3 regions of the Pseudomonas sp. MPC6 genome follow, and region 2 is predicted to be linked to each of the others. Evidence: riboswitches for the same ligand, from Rfam matches in the RefSeq annotation. Region 2 holds a riboswitch; each other region holds the start of a gene.
The links. A riboswitch is a leader RNA that binds a small molecule or an ion and turns the genes downstream of it on or off. The one in region 2 is predicted to bind cobalamin.

Region 1 (6,070 bases), 1.4 Mb from region 2:
GGCGAAGTCGTCGAGGTCGGCGGCGGTCAGCTTCAGGCGCCGCAGGAAGTAGTTGTACACCAGCACCGCCGGCACCGCGACGGCGATGCCGACACCGGTGGCGACCAGCGCAGCGCCGATCGGCCCGGCCACGGTTTCCAGGCTCGCCGAGCCCGCGGCACTGATGCCTTTCAAGGCCGACATGATGCCCCAGACGGTGCCGAACAGACCGATGAAGGGCGAGGTGCTGCCGATGCTCGCGAGGATTGCCAGGCCGCTTTCCAGCGAGCGCCGCTCACGCACGATCTGCTGGCGCAGGGCGCGCTCGAGGCGGTTCTGGTGGTTGATCGACTGATTGAGGTCAGTGCCCGGTTGATCGCTGACCTGGATCGCCGCGTAACCGGCCAGTGCCACGCGAGCGGCGGCGCCCGGTTGGCTATGGGCCAATTCAGCGGCGGAATCGAGACTGGGGGCGGCCCAGAAGTGTTTATGGAATTTGCGGTCCTGGGTCTTCAGGCGGGTGAACTGCACGCCCTTGAGCAAGGCCAGGCCCCATGTCGCGACAGAGAAGATAATCAACAGCCAGATGACGGCGTGTTCGATGGATTCGAAGGGGGATGCAATCAGGTTCATGGTCAGGCTCTCCAACAAGGCAATGGATCAGTTGTAGCGATGCGCCTTTTGTCAGGTGGCCCGCGGTCGATATCGTGAGGGTTGAGTTACTTGATTTTGAAGTCGATGGGCACGCTGACCCAGCCGTCCTGGGCGACATCGCCCTGCTTGGCCGGGACGAAACTCCAGCGTTTGACTGCGGCCAGGGCGGCGGCGTCGAGTTGATCGCGGCCACTGCTTTTCTGGATCTGGATGTCGCCGGGTTTGCCGCTGGCCAGGACATGCACCCGCAACAGCACCGTGCCTTCCCAGCCGCGACGCATGGCCAGCGAGGGGTATTCCGGCGCCGGGTTTTTCAGGTAACCGGCACTGGCCGACGCCGGGGTCACCGGTTTCGGTGCGGGGGGAGCTGGGGCGGCGACCGGTTGTGGCGGCGCGGTGGATGCGAAGGATGTCGAGATCTGAAAGCCTTAGGATAATCACCGATTCTTACTAGTAAAAAAAAGCGGAAACCCATTAATGGGTTTCCGCTTTTTTGTACCTGGTACCTGGCCAACTGCTCTTTACCGCCTATCCGGATCGATAACGGCGGACGCGACTAGATCCTCTTGTATGATGCCTCGCTTCAAGAGCGGGCCGCGGATCCCGGTGTCCGCCCGGCCCGTGATCGCAATCGTCGAGGAGTATTCATGGATAGGCTTTACCGGACGTCCCGCAAGGGAGTGTCCGCACCACGGTTCACGCTCAATCTTCTGGCCTTGGGCCTGCTGTTGGCCGACACCGCGCAGGCCGCCGACACCGAACTCCCGGCGCTGACCGTGACGGGCGAAGACACCTCTGGCTACCAGGCCCATAGCGCCTCGGTCGGCGGTTTCGACGCCGCGCCATTGCTCGATACGCCGGCCTCGATTTCAGTGGTCACCGAAGCCTTGATCAAGGATCGGCAGGCCCGCCTGCTCAGCGAAGTCCTGCAGAACGATGCCTCGGTGGGTGAGAGCTACGCGCCGGTCGGCTACTACGAAAACTTCGTCGTGCGTGGCTTCTCGCTCAACTCCGCCAGCAGCTACAAGATCAACGGCCGCACCATCACCGGCGAGCAGAACGTCGGCCTGGAAAACAAACAACAGGTGGAATTGCTCAAGGGGCTTTCCGGCTTGCAGAGCGGCGTCAGCGAGCCCGGCGGGCTGGTCAACTACGTGACCAAGCGGCCGGCCGACGTGCGTTCGGTCACTGTCTCCACGGACGACCGTGGCAGCGGCTACCTGGCCACAGACGTGGGCGGATTCTTCGGCAATGAACAGCAGTTCGGGCTACGCGCCAACGTGGCCCATGAAGAGCTGCATTCCTATGTCGAGCACACTAATGGCCAGCGCGACTTCGCCTCCCTGGCCTTCGACTGGAACATCAGCCCCGATGCCCTGCTGCAACTGGATGCCGAGTACCAGACCAGGGAACAGCGCGCCGCACCGGGCTATCAATTGCTTGGCGGCACCCGCCTGCCACACCACGCCTCGCCGAAAAAACTGCTGGCCCATCAGAGCGGCTCGAAACCCGTCACCACTGATGCGCTGAACCTCAACGGCAACTTCGAATATCGCTTCAGCGACACCTGGAAAGGCAATGTCAGCGCCTCGCGCAGCCGGGTGGTGATCGATGACTACAGCTCGTTCGCCTGGGGTTGCTACGGTTCCGCCAGTTGCGCCAGCGCCGCGGTGCCCAACTACTTCAGCCCCGAGGGCGACTACGACATCTACGACTTCCGCAGCCCTGACGATACCCGCCGCAATGACGAGGTACAGGCTGCCTTCACTGGCGACTTCGACACCGGTGGCCTTGGTCATGAACTGAGCGTAGGCACCAGCGCGTTTCGCCGCGTGGTGGATAAACGCGACACCATCAACGTGATGATCGGCAGCGCCAATATCGATAGCGAACCAGCAGATTTTCCGCGCTACGACGGTCCGCTCAACGACGCCTATCGACGCCTTGACAGCCGCCAGTACGGGCTGTTCTTCAATGACCGGATCAGCTTCAACGAACAATGGCAGACCGTGCTCGGCGGGCGTGAAGTGCGCCTGGATGAAGAGACCTTCGACAGCCAGGGCGAGACCACCCGGCATACCCAACGCTATGTGTTCCTGCCCCAGGCCGCGATGATCTACAAGCCGCTGCACAACCTGGCGCTGTACACCCGCTACAGCAAGGGCTTGTCCCTGGGTGGCGAAGCGGCCTGGTTCACCACCAACGCCTTTGAAATCCTCGTGCCAACCGTGTCCCGGCAAATCGAGGCGGGCATCAAGTACGACTGGCAGCGCATCAGCCTGGCCGCGGCGCTGTTCCAGATCCGCCAGGCGTACCAGTACTCCCGGCCCAATGACGACGGCACCTTCACCTTCACCCAGCAGGGCGAACAGAAGAACACCGGCCTGGAACTCTCGGCCAATGGCTGGGCCAGCCAGCGCCTGCAGATCGCCGCCAGTGTCGCGGCGATCCGCGCCCGGGTCAGCGACAGCGGCACGCCGGCCTATGAAGGGCATCAGGCAATCAATGTGCCGACGCTGCGCGCCAGCTTCCAGGGCGACTACGCCCTGCCCGGGATCGATGGCCTGGCCCTGCTCGGCGGGATGCAATACAGCGCCAGCAAATACGCCAATCGCCAGGGCGGGGTAGAGACCGGGGCCTACGCCATTTTCAATCTCGGCAGCCGCTACAGCACCCGCATCGACGGTTACGACACGGTGTTCCGCCTGACCGTGGACAACCTGTTCGACAAGCGCTACTGGCGTGACGCCGGCGAATACCTGGGCGACGGCTACCTGTTCCAGGGTGCGCCGCTGACGGCCCGGTTGAGCGCCTCGATCAACTTCTGATGGTTGCGCCACGAAAAAATACTGGACCGTTGATCGCCATGATCGACTACCATGCCGGCCGCCGGTTTCCACATGGGATTAATAGGGAATCCGAGATGCCCGACACGGCATCAATCGGAACTGCCCCCGCAACTGTAGGTGCTGAGCCTGCTCCTGAACTGCCACTGGGATCACTCCCGGGAAGGCTGGAGCCAGGCGATGACGCATCAGTCAGGAGACCTGCCGGCCAAGCAAATCACTAACCGGCGGGGTGTCCGGGAAGGACATCCTTGCGCCGTGCGTCACCTCCGGTGAGTGCTACGTCCGTGCTTTAACGGCAGCGTTCGATGATGTGTTTCCAGGCCGTGCCCCTGCTCCGAGTACGGTCAACTGGAGATTGCGTCATGCTGCTGTCACGCCTTGCCACCCTCGTCACCGCCCTGGGTCTGTCCACCCTCGCGCATGCGGCCCCGACCCACTATCCCCTGACGGTCGAGAACTGCGGCAGCAAGCTGACCTTCGAGCAGGCGCCGAGCCGCGCCGTGACCATCGGCCAGGCCGGCACCGAAATGCTCTACGCCATGGGGCTTGGCCCCACGCTGGTCGGCACCTCGCTGTGGTTCAACGATGTGCTGGCCACGTACAAGACCGAGAACGACCGGATCCAACGCCTGGCCGATAACGAGCCGAGTTTCGAGTCGGTGATCGGCAAACGCCCGCAACTGGTGGCCGTGGAACTGGAGTGGATGGTCGGCCCGAAAGGCGTGGTCGGTACCCGCGAGCAGTTTCACGAGCTGCAGATCCCGACCTACCTGATGCCCTCCGACTGCGAAGCCAAGGACAATCTGGTCGGCGCCGACGGCACACGCCTGGAGGCGTTTCGCATCGACAGCATTTACAAGAGCATCAGCCAATTGGCCGAGATCTTCGATGTGCAGGAACGTGGCCGGCAGTTGAACGACGAACTCAAGGCCAGCCTGGCGAAGTCTGTCGCCACGGTGCGGAACAAGGACCTGAAGCACACCAGTGCGCTGTTCTGGTTCTCCAGTGCCAGTCTGGATATCGACCCTTATGTCGCCGGCCACAAGGGCATTCCCGACTTCATGCTCAATACCTTGGGCGTGCGCAACGTGGTGCAATCCAACGAAGAATGGCCGACCGTCGGCTGGGAAACCATCGCCAAGGCCAACCCGACTTTCCTGGTCATCGCCCGCATGGATCGCCGTCGTTTCCCCGCTGACGACCATCTGCAGAAACTGGCATTCCTGCGCAGCGACCCGGTGACCCGCAACATGGACGCGGTGAAAAACAACCGCATCATCATCCTGGACGCCATGGCCATGCAGGCCAGCGTCAGAATGTTCGACGGTCTTGAAACCCTGGCAACGGCCATCAACGGCTATGACTTGCCAAAATGACCAGGACGTTGATTCGCACATTCCTGGCCGCCGTGACCCTGCTGCTGGCCGTCATTGCCGGTGTGGCCATCGGTGAAACGCCCATCGCCCCGGGTGTGGTGGTCCAGGTGCTGGCCAATAAACTGTGGGCTGCCGGTCATGTCCTCGACCCGATCGACGAAGGCATCGTCTGGAATTATCGCCTGACCCGCGCGCTGGTGGCGGCGGCCTGCGGTGCGGGCCTGGCCACTTGCGGGGTGGTCCTGCAATCGCTGTTGCGCAATCCGTTGGCCGATCCTTACCTGCTGGGTATCTCCGCCGGCGCCTCGACGGGCGCGGTGCTGGTGGCGTTGCTGGGGCTGGGGGCGGGCCTGATTTCGCTGTCGGTCGGGGCGTTTGCCGGGGCTGTGGCCGCCTTCGCCCTGGTGGTATTGCTGGCCCGTGCCAGCGGCTCACCCGGCGGCACCGGGCAAATCATCCTCGCGGGGATTGCCGGTTCGCAGCTATTCAATGCGCTCACGGCGTTCCTGATCACCAAGTCGGCCAGTTCCGAGCAGGCCCGGGGCATCATGTTCTGGTTGCTGGGCAATCTCAGCGGGGTGCGCTGGCCGTCGGTGTGGCTGGCCGTCCCGGTGGCAGTGGCCGGTCTCGCCGTTTGCCTGTGGCATCGGCGGGCGCTGGACGCCTTCACCTTTGGTGCCGACTCCGCCGCTTCGCTCGGCATCCCGGTACGCCGGGTGCAATTGCTGCTGATCAGCTGCGCCGCCCTGGTGACGGCCGTGATGGTCTCGATTGTCGGCTCCATCGGTTTCGTCGGGCTAGTCATTCCCCATGCCGTGCGACTGCTGCTGGGCACCCGCCATGCGCGCCTGCTGCCGGCCAGTGCGCTGGGGGGTGCGCTGTTTCTGATCGCCGCCGATGTCCTGTCCCGGACATTGATCAAAGGCCAGGTGATCCCGGTCGGGGTCATCACGGCATTGGTCGGCGCGCCGGTGTTCGCGTTGATCCTGATCGGCAGGAGGAATGCCCGATGAATGCCGCCACCCCTGTTATCGGCGATTGTGTGCTGAGCTGTTCCAGCCTCGGCTTCCAGGTCCGCGACGCCGAGTTGCTGCACGATATCCACCTGGACATCCGCCGAGGCGAAACCCTGGGCATCGTCGGGCCCAACGGTTCGGGGAAATCCACGCTGCTCAAACTGCTGGCCGGCGTGCGTGTGCCGAGCCGGGGCGA
Region 2 (6,070 bases):
CCGTACTTTTCCGACATAAATACTAGGACTTTGTCCGGCGCGTTGATTGGCGTAAACTGCGCCCAAGCCTGCGAGGAGTTTCCATGACCGCTATTACCATTACCGACGCCGCCCACGACTATCTGGCCGATCTGCTCTCCAAGCAGAACACGCCGGGTATCGGCATCCGCGTCTTTATCACCCAGCCTGGCACCCAGTACGCCGAAACCTGCATTGCCTACTGCAAGCCGGGCGAAGAAAAACCTGAAGACACGGCGCTGGGGCTGAAAAGCTTCACCGCCTACATCGATTCGTTCAGCGAAGCGTTCCTGGACGACGCGGTAGTCGACTACGCCACCGACCGCATGGGCGGCCAGCTGACCATCAAGGCGCCAAACGCCAAAGTACCGATGGTCAACGCCGACAGCCCGATCAACGAGCGTATCAACTATTACCTGCAGACCGAGATCAACCCGGGGCTCGCGAGCCACGGCGGTCAGGTCAGCCTGATCGATGTGGTCGATGACGGCATCGCCGTGCTCAAGTTCGGCGGCGGCTGCCAGGGCTGCGGCCAGGCGGACGTCACCCTGCGCGAAGGCATCGAGCGCACCTTGCTTGAGCGTGTTCCTGAGTTGAAGGGTGTTCGGGACGTGACCGACCACACGCAGAAAGAAAACGCCTATTACTAAGGTGTTCGCTGCGACATGAAAAACGGCGCCCCGTGAGCGCCGTTTTTTTATGGGTGAAGTTCAATGGCCTCTTCGCTGGCAAGCCAGCTCCTACAGGGGAATGCGTACCTCTGTAGGCGCTGGCTTGTCGGAACGCCGAACCGCAGCGAAGGGGCTCTATGGCCGATACAAATGCGCATGCCCGGCGCGATACAGCGACGACTCACTGAAGTGATCGCTGCCCAACACCCGGCCCACCAGAATCAACGCCGTCCTCCGAAACCCCTTCGCCTCAACCTTCCCGGCAATATCCTCAAGCGTCCCCACCACCCAATCCTGATCCGGCCAGGTCGCCCGGTGAATCACCGCGATCGGACAGTCCGCACCGTAATGCGGCAACAATTCGACCAGGATCTTCTGCAGATGATTGACTCCCAGATGGATCGCCATGGTGGCTCCATGCTGCGCCAGGCTGCCCAACTCTTCGCCGGCCGGCATCGTCGTCTTGTCGGCGTAGCGGGTCAGAATCACGCTCTGTGACACATCCGGCAAGGTCAACTCCGCACCCAGCAGGGCCGCACAGGCCGCTGTCGCGGTCACGCCGGGAATGATTTCAAAGGCAATGTCGAGTTCACGCAGGTAGCGGATCTGTTCGCCAATGGCGCCATACAGGCTCGGATCGCCGGAATGCACCCGCGCCACATCCTGGCCCTTGGCATGGGCGCACTTGAACAGTTCGATGATCTGTTCCAGGTGCAGTTCGGCGCTGTTCACCAGGCGTTCGGCCTGATGACCTTCGAGTACGGCGGCGGGCACCAGGGAGCCGGCATAGATGATCACCGGGCAGCTGCGGATCAGCCGTTGGCCTTTGACGGTGATCAGTTCCGGGTCGCCGGGGCCTGCGCCAATGAAATAGACAGTCATTGTCGGTTCCTGTGAAAAAAGGGCCTGGGCAAGGCTTCAGATGAAGATTGCTCATGATCGAAGGCGGGGATTATCGGGGATTTTAAGCAGCGCCAGCCAGCGCGAGGGTGGCCTGGGCATATTTCTGTCGTGAAATCAGCAGTTTCGCCGGCGCCTGGGCCAGGTGTTCGGCCAGGGCCAAGGCGGCACTTTCCGCGACGCCGTAACAGCCGGTGCGTTCGAACGCGATGTCCGAGCGGTGGCTGAGTTGCGGTTGATAGCCGGCCAATTGTTCGCTGCTGAAATACATCAGCGGCAGCGCGAGCTGTGCGGCCAGTTCGATCAGGCCCGGTTCTTCGCGCTTCAGGTCGATGCTGGCTAGTGCCTTGACCTGGTGTAGCTCGATGCGATGAGCCTGCAGCGCCTGGTCGAGCAATGCCCGCAACGTGCCGACGGGGCAGCCGCGCTGGCAGCCCAGGCCGACCACCAGGGTCGGCAAGGTGCTGTTATCCGTCATGCGTGGTATTGGCCAGCGCTTTTGCGGCGGAACAACCAGGCGCTGATCAGGCCCAGGGCCAGCCAGAACGCGACGTTGGTCAGCTGCGAAGCGATTTTGAACTGCGACTCGAGCGCTTCCGGAGCGAGCATCGAGTGCACTTCCGGTTGTGGCGCGCCTATCACGTGGGGCACGGCGAGGATGGCGACGCCGAGGACCTTCATCAGCCAGTGACGGCTGAACACGATCAGGGCGATGCCGGCTGCGGTGGAGGCGGCAGTGCCGATCCACCAGACCTGCCGCTGCGCCAGATCGGCCGCGACAGTTCCCGGCAGTTCAGGCGGCAGGCCGAGGGTCGGCGCGAGCACGAAGGTCGCATAGCCGGCCAGGCCCCAGAGCAGGCCTTGAGAGGTGTTGGTCGGGGCGCGCAAGGTGTAGAGGCCGGCGAGCATCAACGCGAAACCGACCGCGACCACCAGGTTGCCACCGGTGGTCGACAGCACGCGCTGCCAGCCGTCTTCCGGCTCCCAGGCCTCGGCGTCATGGCTGTGAGCGGCGACAGCACCTGCGGCGTGCTCATGCACTTCAACAGCCGCCGGCTCGGATTTTTCGTAGGTCTCGGCCTGCAGAATCAGCGGCGACACCCAGAAACTTTGCAGCAGGGTCAGCAACAGGGCGGCCAGCAGCCCGGTGAAACCTGCGGTTTGCGCGATACGCTTGATCATGTCGGCAGGTCTCAATGGCACGGGAAGGCGGCGCTGTGACGGGTATCGTGCGCGGCATTGTGCACCGCTTCGATGTGCGAGAAACCGGCAAAATAGACCAGGCACACGCCGAGGATCGACGCGCAGGCGGCGGCGGTCAGGCGTTGAGTCAGGGTCGTGGTGCTGCTGGCGGTGCTCTTGTCTGTGTTGCTGCCGGTGCTGCTGATGATCGACATGGCGCTTCCCTCTGGTCTGTCAGTGGGTGAATAGAGCGCATGGAAGACCCCTGCGAGTCGCGCACGCAGAGGTTCAAACAGCGCCCGCCCACCGCGGGTTTGTTATTCAGTGAGCATAATGGTCACTTTGTGTTGCGGGCCGGTCTCCGGGCTCACGAGGGGCTTTGGCTTTCGCCGTGACCTGCAAGCATCACCTTCCCATGCCGAACGCTGGCACAGTGGATCTGACGCTTCGCTCGCTTACCGTTGCGGGGGCAGCACCGGACTGACATGGCCTTGAGTAAAGCACATGATTCACCGGTTTCCCGTTTCACCCTGTGAAGGGCACCCGTAACAAGGCGTGTAGGAGAGCATGGGCGGGGGTTGGGCGTCAATTGGCAAGGGTTCTCACTTGATACCGAGGCGCTCCATTCGCGGGCGAGCCTCGCGCCTGCAGGTCGGCGGCGCTCTTGTAGGAGAGAGCGGTGCGGCGATCCGACTTGCCCGCGAAGGCGTCCTGACGGCTGACCACAAGACATTGACCCGCCCCCACACCATGCGTAGCCTTGCGCATTCGAGGTTCTTCGGCATTTGCCGAAGCTAAGAAGGGAACGCGGTCGATGCCGCGGCTGCCCCCGCAACTGTGAACGGTGATGTTCGCTGCCACGCCACTGCAAACCCTGTGCAACGGGTTCGCGGGAAGGCGCAGCAAACGCCAGTCCAACGACTGGCACACCGTCAGCCAGGAGACCTGCCTCGACACAGATTCTCACTACAACCGGGCGGGGTGATCCGGTGGCGAACTCTTCCGCGCGCGCATCCGTCGCAGCGATTGTCGTCCCGTATGCCCGCCACCTTGCCAAAGGGCATCCGATGAAAACACTGGCCAAACTTCCCGTCACCATCGTTACCGGCTTCCTCGGTTCGGGCAAGACCACCTTGCTGCGGCACATGCTCGACAACGCCCAGGGCCGTCGCATCGCGGTGATCGTCAACGAGTTCGGCGAGCTGGGCATCGATGGCGAAATCCTCAAGCAGTGCGCCATCGGCTGCACCGAGGAAGAAGCCAACGGCCGCGTCTACGAGCTGGCCAACGGCTGCCTGTGCTGCACCGTCCAGGAAGAATTCTTCCCGGTGATGCGTGAACTGGTGGCCCGTCGCGGCGACCTCGACCACATCCTCATCGAAACCTCGGGCCTGGCCCTGCCAAAACCCCTGGTGCAAGCCTTCCAGTGGCCGGAAATCCGCAGCGCCTGCACCGTTGACGCGGTGATCACCGTGGTCGACAGCCCGGCCGTCGCCGCCGGCACCTTCGCCGCATTCCCGGACCAGGTCGACGCCCAGCGCAAACTCGACCCGAACCTGGACCACGAATCGCCGCTGCACGAACTGTTCGCCGACCAACTGGCCAGCGCCGACCTGGTGATCCTCAACAAGGCCGACCTGATCAGCCCTGAAGACCTGGCCCGTGTGCGCCTGGAAGTCGCCGAAGAACTGCCGCCCGCGGTGAAAGTCATCGAAGCCAGCAGCGGCCGCCTGCCGCTGGACGTACTGATCGGCCTCGGTGTCGGTTCCGAAGCGCACATCGACAGTCGTCACAGCCATCATGATCATCACCATGAAGGCGAGGACGATCACGACCACGACGCCTTCGATTCGATCTCCATCGAACTGCCGCAAGCCGACGAAAGCCTGCTGCTGGATGCCTTGACCCAACTGGTGGTCCAGCACGGCATCCTGCGAGTCAAAGGGTTCGCCGCGATCCCGGGCAAGCCGATGCGCCTGCTGATCCAGGGCGTGGGCACGCGCTTCGACAAGCATTTCGACCGTCGGTGGGGCGCCGATGAAGTGCGCACCACGCGCCTGGTGTTGATCGGCCAGGAACTGGACGCGACGCTGCTCGAAGCGCAATTGCGCGCCGCACTCAGCGTCTAAGCCATGCACCTGCTCAGGACCCAGCCCGGCGGTTTCGTGTCGGATGACAATATCGCCGACCTTGGACAGACCCCCGCCGAGCTGGTGATCCTGTGCAGCGGCGACTCCAGCCTGGCGCTGCTCGCCGAAGCGGCGCAGCAGTTGCCGGACGATTACCCGAGCGTGCGCCTGGCCAACCCGATGCAGGTGCAGAATCATGCCTCGGTCGACCTGTATGTCGACCAGGTCCTGCGTCACGCCAAGGTCATTCTGCTGTCCCTGCACGGTGGCATCGCCTATTGGCGTTACGGCGTCGAGCGGCTGGTGGAGTTGTCGGGGCGCGGTGTGCAGCTGATCCTGGTGCCGGGCGATGACCGTCCGGACCCGGAACTCAGCGACCTGAGCACTGTGGTTGCGCAAGACCGCGACCGACTCTGGCATTACCTGCGGCAGGGTGGCATGGCCAATGCCCTCGATCTGTTTCGCTGTCTCGCCACTCGTTGGCTGGATCGCGACTACGCCTGGGCCGAGCCGCAGACCCTTGCGCGCACCGCGATCTACCATCCACGCCAAAGCCCCGCCGCGCTGCAGGATTGGCAAGCCGACTGGCAGGCCGATCAACCGGTAGCGGCCGTGCTGTTTTACCGCTCGCATCTGCAGGCGGCGAACACCGCGTTCATCGATGTGTTCTGCCAGCGCCTGCAGGCGGCGGGGCTTAACCCGTTGCCGATTGCGGTCGCCAGTCTGAAAGAGCCCGGCTGCCTGGCCGTGGTCGAGGACCTGCTGGATGAGGTGGCTGCCGGGGTGATTCTCAACACCACCGGTTTCGCCCAGTCCAGCCCCGAAGCGCCGCAGTTGCGGCCGTTTCGCCGCAACATTCCAGTGATTCAGGCCATTTGCGCCCAAGACAACGAACCCGGCTGGCGCGCCAGCGAGCAGGGCCTCGGTCCGCGTGACCTGGCGATGCACATCGCGCTGCCGGAGCTGGACGGACGGATCATCAGCCGGCCGATCAGTTTCAAGGACCTGGCCTGGCGCAGCGAGCGCAGTCAGTCGGACGTGGTGTGTTATCGACCGCAACCGGAACGCATGGATTTCGTCGCCGAACTGGCGCGGCGCTGGATTGATCTGGCACGGGTACCCAATGGCGAGAAACGCATCGCGCTGATCCTGGCCAACTACCCGACCCGC
Region 3 (6,070 bases), 1.2 Mb from region 2:
GGCGAACACAAAAATGTGAACGCCTGAGGTTAGGTGTGGGAGCGGGCTTGCTCGCGAAGGAGCCGGCACAGTCGCCGACATTTATTTAGCAGCCGTCGACACCCGCCACACCTTGTTCCCCACATCATCCGCCACCAGCAAATCGCCCTGCCGGTCGATCACTACCCCCACCGGACGGCCCATGGCTTTTTCGTCGTCGCTGAGGAACCCGGTGAGCACATCAACCGGTTGCCCCACCGGTTTGCCCGCGCTGAATGGTACGAAAATCACTTTGTAGCCACTGTGCGGGTCGCGGTTCCACGAGCCGTGCTGGCCGATGAATGCGCCCTCCTTGAACTGCGCCGGCAGGCTGTTGCCTTCAGCAAAGGTCAGGCCCAGCGATGCCGTGTGCGGGCCCACTGCGTAGTCCGGCGCAATGGCCTTGGCCACCAGGTCCGGATTCTGCGGGGTCACGCGCACATCGACATGTTGTCCGTAATAGCTGTAGGGCCAGCCGTAGAACCCGCCGTCCTTCACCGAAGTGATGTAGTCCGGTACCAGGTCGCTGCCGATTTCGTCGCGCTCATTGACGGCCGTCCACAGCGCGCCGCTCTGGGGCTCCCAGGCCAGGCCGTTGGGATTGCGGATCCCTGAAGCGAAGATCCGATGGTTGCCGGTGGCGCGATCCACTTCCCAGATCGCCGCGCGACCTTCTTCCTGGTCCATGCCGTTTTCCGCGACATTGCTGTTGGAACCCACTGTCACATACAGCTTGCTCCCGTCCTTGCTGGCGATGACGTTTTTGGTCCAGTGATGATTGAGTGTGCCGCCCGGCAGATCGACCACTTTGATCGGAGGCGACTTGATCGCCGTCTCGCCAGTTTCATAGTGGAAACGCAGCAAGCGGTCCGTATCGGCCACGTACAGGTCAGTGCCGACCAGGGTCATGCCGAACGGCGAATTGAGGTTTTCCAGAAACACCGTACGGGTCTCGGCGATGCCATCGTGGTCCTTGTCCCGCAGCAGCGTGATGCGGTTCGGGCTCGGTACGGCTGCACCGGCACGGCCCATGACTTTCTTCATTACCCAGCCTTTGACACCTTTGCCGTCATCGGGTTTGGGTGGCGCATTGGTCTCGGCGACCAGCACGTCGCCGTTGGGCAATACATACAGCCAGCGCGGGTGATCGAGGCCTTCGGCGAAGGCGGCGACCTGGGTTCCCGTCGCCGCGACGGGTTTTGCACCGTCCGGCCAGCCGATCGCCGGGGCGATGTTCACCGTCGGGATCAGGGTCTTGTTCGGTTCTGGCAACTTGGGCGACGGTCCGGTGCCGTCCATGACTTGCAGGCTGGAGGTTTCACCACAGGCGGCGAGCCCTCCGGCGAGCGCGATGACGATAACGAGCTGGGGCTTGCGCATGCTGATCTTCCCTAAGGACGCGTTGATACAATCATAGAGAAGCCGGGAGGCGCGATGGTTCAACCGGTCAGTCGCAGGGCGCTTTCTCAATTGACGCTCCACCCCCAACCCTCTAACCTTCGCGGCTTGTTTCAGGTGCTCTGTGGCCATGGCCGACGGAGTGAAACAGGGAAGTCGGTGAGTGATGGTCTTCGAACGCTGAAGCCTCATGATCCCGACGCTGCCCCCGCAACGGTAAATGAGTGAAGACTGCGCCTTGAGCCACTGTGTCGAACGCCGACATGGGAAGGCGCGCAGTCAGGCCAGCGCCGCTCATGAGCCCGGAGACCGGCCTGATTCATCCAGCGGCATCACGGTGGGCGATGCCAGGCTTTTTGCCGTCTATTCTTGTGCCTGCCCGCCGTTATCCAGCCTCAACGGAGAGCTCCCCATGACTGATACCCCCGATCGTGATGAACGTCACCTGGCGCGCATGCTGCGCAAAAAAGCCGTGATCGATGAACGCATCGCCAATTCCCCGAACGAATGCGGCCTGCTGCTGGTGCTGACCGGCAACGGCAAAGGCAAGAGCAGTTCGGCCTTTGGCATGCTCGCCAGATCCCTGGGCCATGGCATGCAGTGTGGCGTGGTGCAGTTCATCAAGGGCCGCAACAGCACCGGCGAAGAACTGTTCTTCCGCCGCTTCCCGGAGCAGGTGCGGTTTCATGTGATGGGCGAGGGCTTCACCTGGGAGACCCAGGATCGTCAGCGCGATATCGCGGCCGCCGAAGCCGCCTGGGCAGTGTCCCGCGAACTGCTGAGCGATCCGTCCATCGGCCTGGTGGTGCTGGATGAGTTGAACATCGCGCTCAAGCACGGTTATCTCGACCTCGATCAGGTGCTCGGCGACTTGCAGGCGCGTCCGCCGATGCAGCATGTGGTGGTCACCGGTCGTGGCGCCAAACCGGAAATGATCGAGCTGGCCGACACCGTCACCGAAATGGGCGTGATCAAGCACGCGTTCCAGGCCGGGATCAAAGCGCAAAAAGGCGTCGAATTGTGAGTCAACCACGTCATTGCCCGGCGGTCCTGATTGCCGCGCCGGCCTCCGGTCAGGGCAAGACCACCGTCACTGCCGCGCTGGCCCGGTTGCACCGCAATCAGGGGCGCAAGGTGCGGGTCTTCAAGTGCGGTCCGGACTTCCTCGACCCGATGATTCTCGAGCGCGCCAGCGGTGCGCCGGTGTATCAACTGGACATGTGGATGGTCGGCGAGCAGGAAAGTCGTCGACTGTTGTGGGAAGCCGCAGCTGTTGCCGACCTGATCCTGATCGAAGGGGTCATGGGGCTGTTCGACGGTACGCCGTCCAGCGCCGACCTGGCGCGACACTTCGGGGTACCGGTGCTGGGTGTGATCGATGGCACTGCCATGGCGCAGACCTTTGGCGCCCTGGCCCTGGGGCTGGCGCGCTATCAGCCGGACTTGCCGTTTGCCGGAGTGTTGGCCAACCGCGTGGGCACATTGCGCCATGCGCAATTGCTCGAGGGCAGCCTGACTGAAGGCTTGCGCTGGTATGGCGCCTTGTCCAGGGAAACCGGGATCGAACTGCCGAGCCGTCACCTGGGGCTGGTCCAGGCCAGCGAGTTGAACGATCTTGATCTGCGCCTCGACGCCGCGGCCGATGCCCTGGCCAGCAGTTGCGAGGTGGCGTTGCCGCCGGCCGTGGCATTCGCCGCCCCCGATGTGATCGTTGCCGAGCCATTGCTGGCTGGCGTGCGGATCGCCGTGGCCCGTGACGAAGCCTTTGCCTTCACCTACGGCGCGAGCCTGGATCTGCTGCGCGCCATGGGCGCCGAGTTGCTGTTTTTCTCGCCGATCCGTGATGCCCGATTGCCGGACGCAGACAGTCTGTACCTGCCGGGCGGTTATCCGGAATTGCACCATGTGGCGCTGTCACAGAACACCTCGATGCTCGACGCGATTCGCGCTCACCATGGGGCGGGCAAACCGTTGTTGGCCGAGTGTGGCGGGATGTTGTATCTGCTGGATTCGTTGACCGATGTCGAGGGCACTCGAGCTGAACTGGTCGGTTTGCTGGCCGGGGATGCGGTGATGCAGAAGCGTCTGGCGGCGTTGGCCCTGCAGGCGGTTGAACTGCCGGAAGGGTTGCTGCGTGGGCACACTTATCACCATTCGCTGACCAGTACCGGGCTGGAGCCGATTGCCCGTGGGTTAAGCCCGAATGGCGGGCGTGGGGCGGAGGCGGTTTATCGTCAGGGGCGGATGACGGCCTCTTATGTGCATTTTTATTTTCCGTCGAATCCATCGGCGGTTGCCGCACTGTTTGAGCCTGACCGTGAGGACGCCTTCGCGAGCAAGCCCGCTCCCACACTGGACCGCGTCGTACCAGAGACCTCATGGGCACCGCTATCAAATGTGGGAGCGGGCTTGCTCGCGAAGAGGCCATGACTGACAACGCATTTTCCGAAGCCGAACGCGCTGCCGTCTACCGTGCCATCGCCGAACGCCGCGACATGCGCCACTTCAGCGGTGGCACCGTCGCGCCCGAACTACTGCGACGCCTGCTCGAAGCCGCCCACCAGGCCCCGAGCGTGGGCCTGATGCAACCCTGGCGCTTCATCCGCATCAGCGACCGCGCCCTGCGCGGCAAAATCCAACAGCTGGTGGAAGAAGAACGCATCCGCACCGCGGAAGCCCTCGGCGAGCGCAGCGACGAATTCATGAAGCTCAAGGTCGAAGGCATCAACGACTGCGCCGAAGTGCTGGTCGCCGCGCTGACGGACGATCGCGATCGGCATATCTTCGGCCGCCGTACTTTGCCGGAAATGGACATGGCCTCCTTGTCCTGTGCGATCCAGAACCTGTGGCTGGCGTCCCGTGCCGAAGGGCTGGGCATGGGCTGGGTCTCTTTGTTCGAGCCGCAAGCCCTGGCCGCCTTGCTGGAAATGCCCGTTGGCGCCAAACCGTTGGCCGTGCTGTGCCTGGGTCCGGTCGAGGCGTTTTATCCAGCGCCGATGCTTGCCCTGGAAGGCTGGGCGCAAGCGCGTCCGCTTAGCGAATTGTTGTATGAAAATTATTGGGGAGTGAGTCAATGAGTGTGGCGTTGTTGAGTGTCGCCGCGGTGGCGCTGGATGCGCTGCTGGGTGAACCCAAACGCTGGCATCCGCTGGTGGCGTTCGGCCGTTTTGCCGACCGCATCGAGCAACGCTTCAACAGCGAAGGTCGCGGCTGGCGCAGTCACGGCGTCACCGCCTGGTTCATCGCGGTCGTGCCGCTGACCTTGCTGGCCACGGCGTTTTCCTGGGCGCCTTATGTCGGCTGGATCGTCGAAATCCTCGCGCTCTATTGTGCCCTCGGCATGCGCAGCCTCGGTGAACACGTCGAGCCAGTGGCCAAGGCCCTGCGCAGCGATGATCTTGAAGAAGCGCGCAAACGCGTGGGTTATCTGGTCAGCCGCCAGACCAGCGAACTGGATAAAACCGAAGTCGCCCGGGCTGCCACCGAATCGGTGCTGGAGAACGGCAGCGACGCGGTATTTGCCGCGCTGTTCTGGTTCGCCGTGGCGGGGGCGCCCGGCGTGGTGTTGTATCGGCTGAGCAACACCCTCGATGCGATGTGGGGTTACCGTAACGACCGCTTCGAACGTTTCGGCTGGGCCGCGGCCAGGATCGACGACGTGCTCAACTACATTCCCGCACGCCTGGTGGCGTTGACCTACGCGCTGCTCGGCAAGACTCGCCTGGCGTTGAAATGCTGGCGCACCCAGGGGCCGACCTGGGACAGCCCGAATGCCGGGCCGGTGATGGCCGCCGGGGCGGGTGCGCTCGGCGTCGAGTTGGGCGGGGCGGCGATCTATCACGGTGAATTGCATCAGCGTCCGCAATTGGGTGAAGGCCCGCCGGCGGATGCCGACTCCATCGACCGTGGCTGGCAATTGGTCAAGCGCGGGGTATGGTTATGGTTGCTGATTCTGTGCGTGGGGGCTGAATTCCATGCTTGAGCACGGAGGTCGATTGCGCCAGGCGGCGCACGAATACGGCATCGCCGAAGCCGACTGGCTGGACCTGTCCAGCGGCCTCGCGCCCTGGCCATTTGCGGTCCCGGATATCCCGTTGCGTGCCTGGGCGCGATTGCCGGAAACCGATGACGGTCTGGAGCAGGCGGCCTGCGATTACTACGGCGCCGCACAAGTACTGCCGGTGGCCGGTTCGCAAATGGCGATCCAGCTGTTGCCGCGTTTGCGGCGCATCGGCAAGGTCGGCGTGCTCTCGCCCTGTTACGCCGAGCACGCCGAAGCGTGGCGCCGCAGCGGTTATATCGTGCGTGAAGTGCTGGAGCAGGAAGTCGACTTCTTTCTCGACAGTCTCGACGTGCTGGTGGTGGTCAACCCGAACAATCCCACCGGCCTGAGCCTGGCCCCGAGTCGCCTGCTCGACTGGCATGCGAAACTGGCTCAGCGCGGTGGCTGGCTGGTGGTGGACGAGGCGTTCATGGACAACACGCCGCACTTGAGCCTGGCGCCTTTTGCCCATCTGGTCGGGTTGATCGTGCTGCGTTCCTTCGGCAAGTTTTTTGGCCTGGCCGGCGTGCGCCTGGGTTTCGTGCTGGCCGAGCGCCAACTGCTCAAATTGCTGGCCGGACAGGTGGGGCCGTGGGCGGTCAGCGGGCCGAC

Region 1: linked by a shared signal. The riboswitch ahead of ELQ88_RS13985 (ABC transporter substrate-binding protein) and the one ahead of ELQ88_RS20050 (CbtB-domain containing protein) in region 2 are both predicted to bind cobalamin.
Region 3: linked by a shared signal. The riboswitch ahead of cobO (cob(I)yrinic acid a,c-diamide adenosyltransferase) and the one ahead of ELQ88_RS20050 (CbtB-domain containing protein) in region 2 are both predicted to bind cobalamin.

The regions. Positions count from the first base shown of each region.
Region 1 is NZ_CP034783.1:2,543,211-2,549,280, reverse strand. Features, by position in the region: gene ELQ88_RS14000 (MotA/TolQ/ExbB proton channel family protein) at 1-612, opposite strand, end outside; partial or broken gene ELQ88_RS13995 (energy transducer TonB) at 699-1,028, opposite strand; gene ELQ88_RS13990 (TonB-dependent siderophore receptor) at 1,281-3,461, shown strand; cobalamin riboswitch at 3,507-3,703, shown strand; gene ELQ88_RS13985 (ABC transporter substrate-binding protein) at 3,845-4,858, shown strand; gene ELQ88_RS13980 (iron ABC transporter permease) at 4,855-5,871, shown strand; gene ELQ88_RS13975 (ABC transporter ATP-binding protein) at 5,868-6,070, shown strand, end outside.
Region 2 is NZ_CP034783.1:3,906,687-3,912,756, reverse strand. Features, by position in the region: gene nfuA (Fe-S biogenesis protein NfuA) at 84-668, shown strand; gene cobM (precorrin-4 C(11)-methyltransferase) at 825-1,571, opposite strand; gene ELQ88_RS20060 (cobalamin biosynthesis protein) at 1,654-2,067, opposite strand; gene ELQ88_RS20055 (CbtA family protein) at 2,064-2,771, opposite strand; gene ELQ88_RS20050 (CbtB-domain containing protein) at 2,783-2,986, opposite strand; cobalamin riboswitch at 3,106-3,333, opposite strand; cobalamin riboswitch at 3,526-3,739, shown strand; gene cobW (cobalamin biosynthesis protein CobW) at 3,839-4,900, shown strand; gene cobN (cobaltochelatase subunit CobN) at 4,904-6,070, shown strand, end outside.
Region 3 is NZ_CP034783.1:5,058,355-5,064,424, reverse strand. Features, by position in the region: gene ELQ88_RS25315 (sorbosone dehydrogenase family protein) at 82-1,398, opposite strand; cobalamin riboswitch at 1,515-1,749, shown strand; gene cobO (cob(I)yrinic acid a,c-diamide adenosyltransferase) at 1,829-2,440, shown strand; gene ELQ88_RS25305 (cobyrinate a,c-diamide synthase) at 2,437-3,846, shown strand; gene bluB (5,6-dimethylbenzimidazole synthase) at 3,843-4,493, shown strand; gene cbiB (adenosylcobinamide-phosphate synthase CbiB) at 4,490-5,398, shown strand; gene cobD (threonine-phosphate decarboxylase CobD) at 5,391-6,070, shown strand, end outside.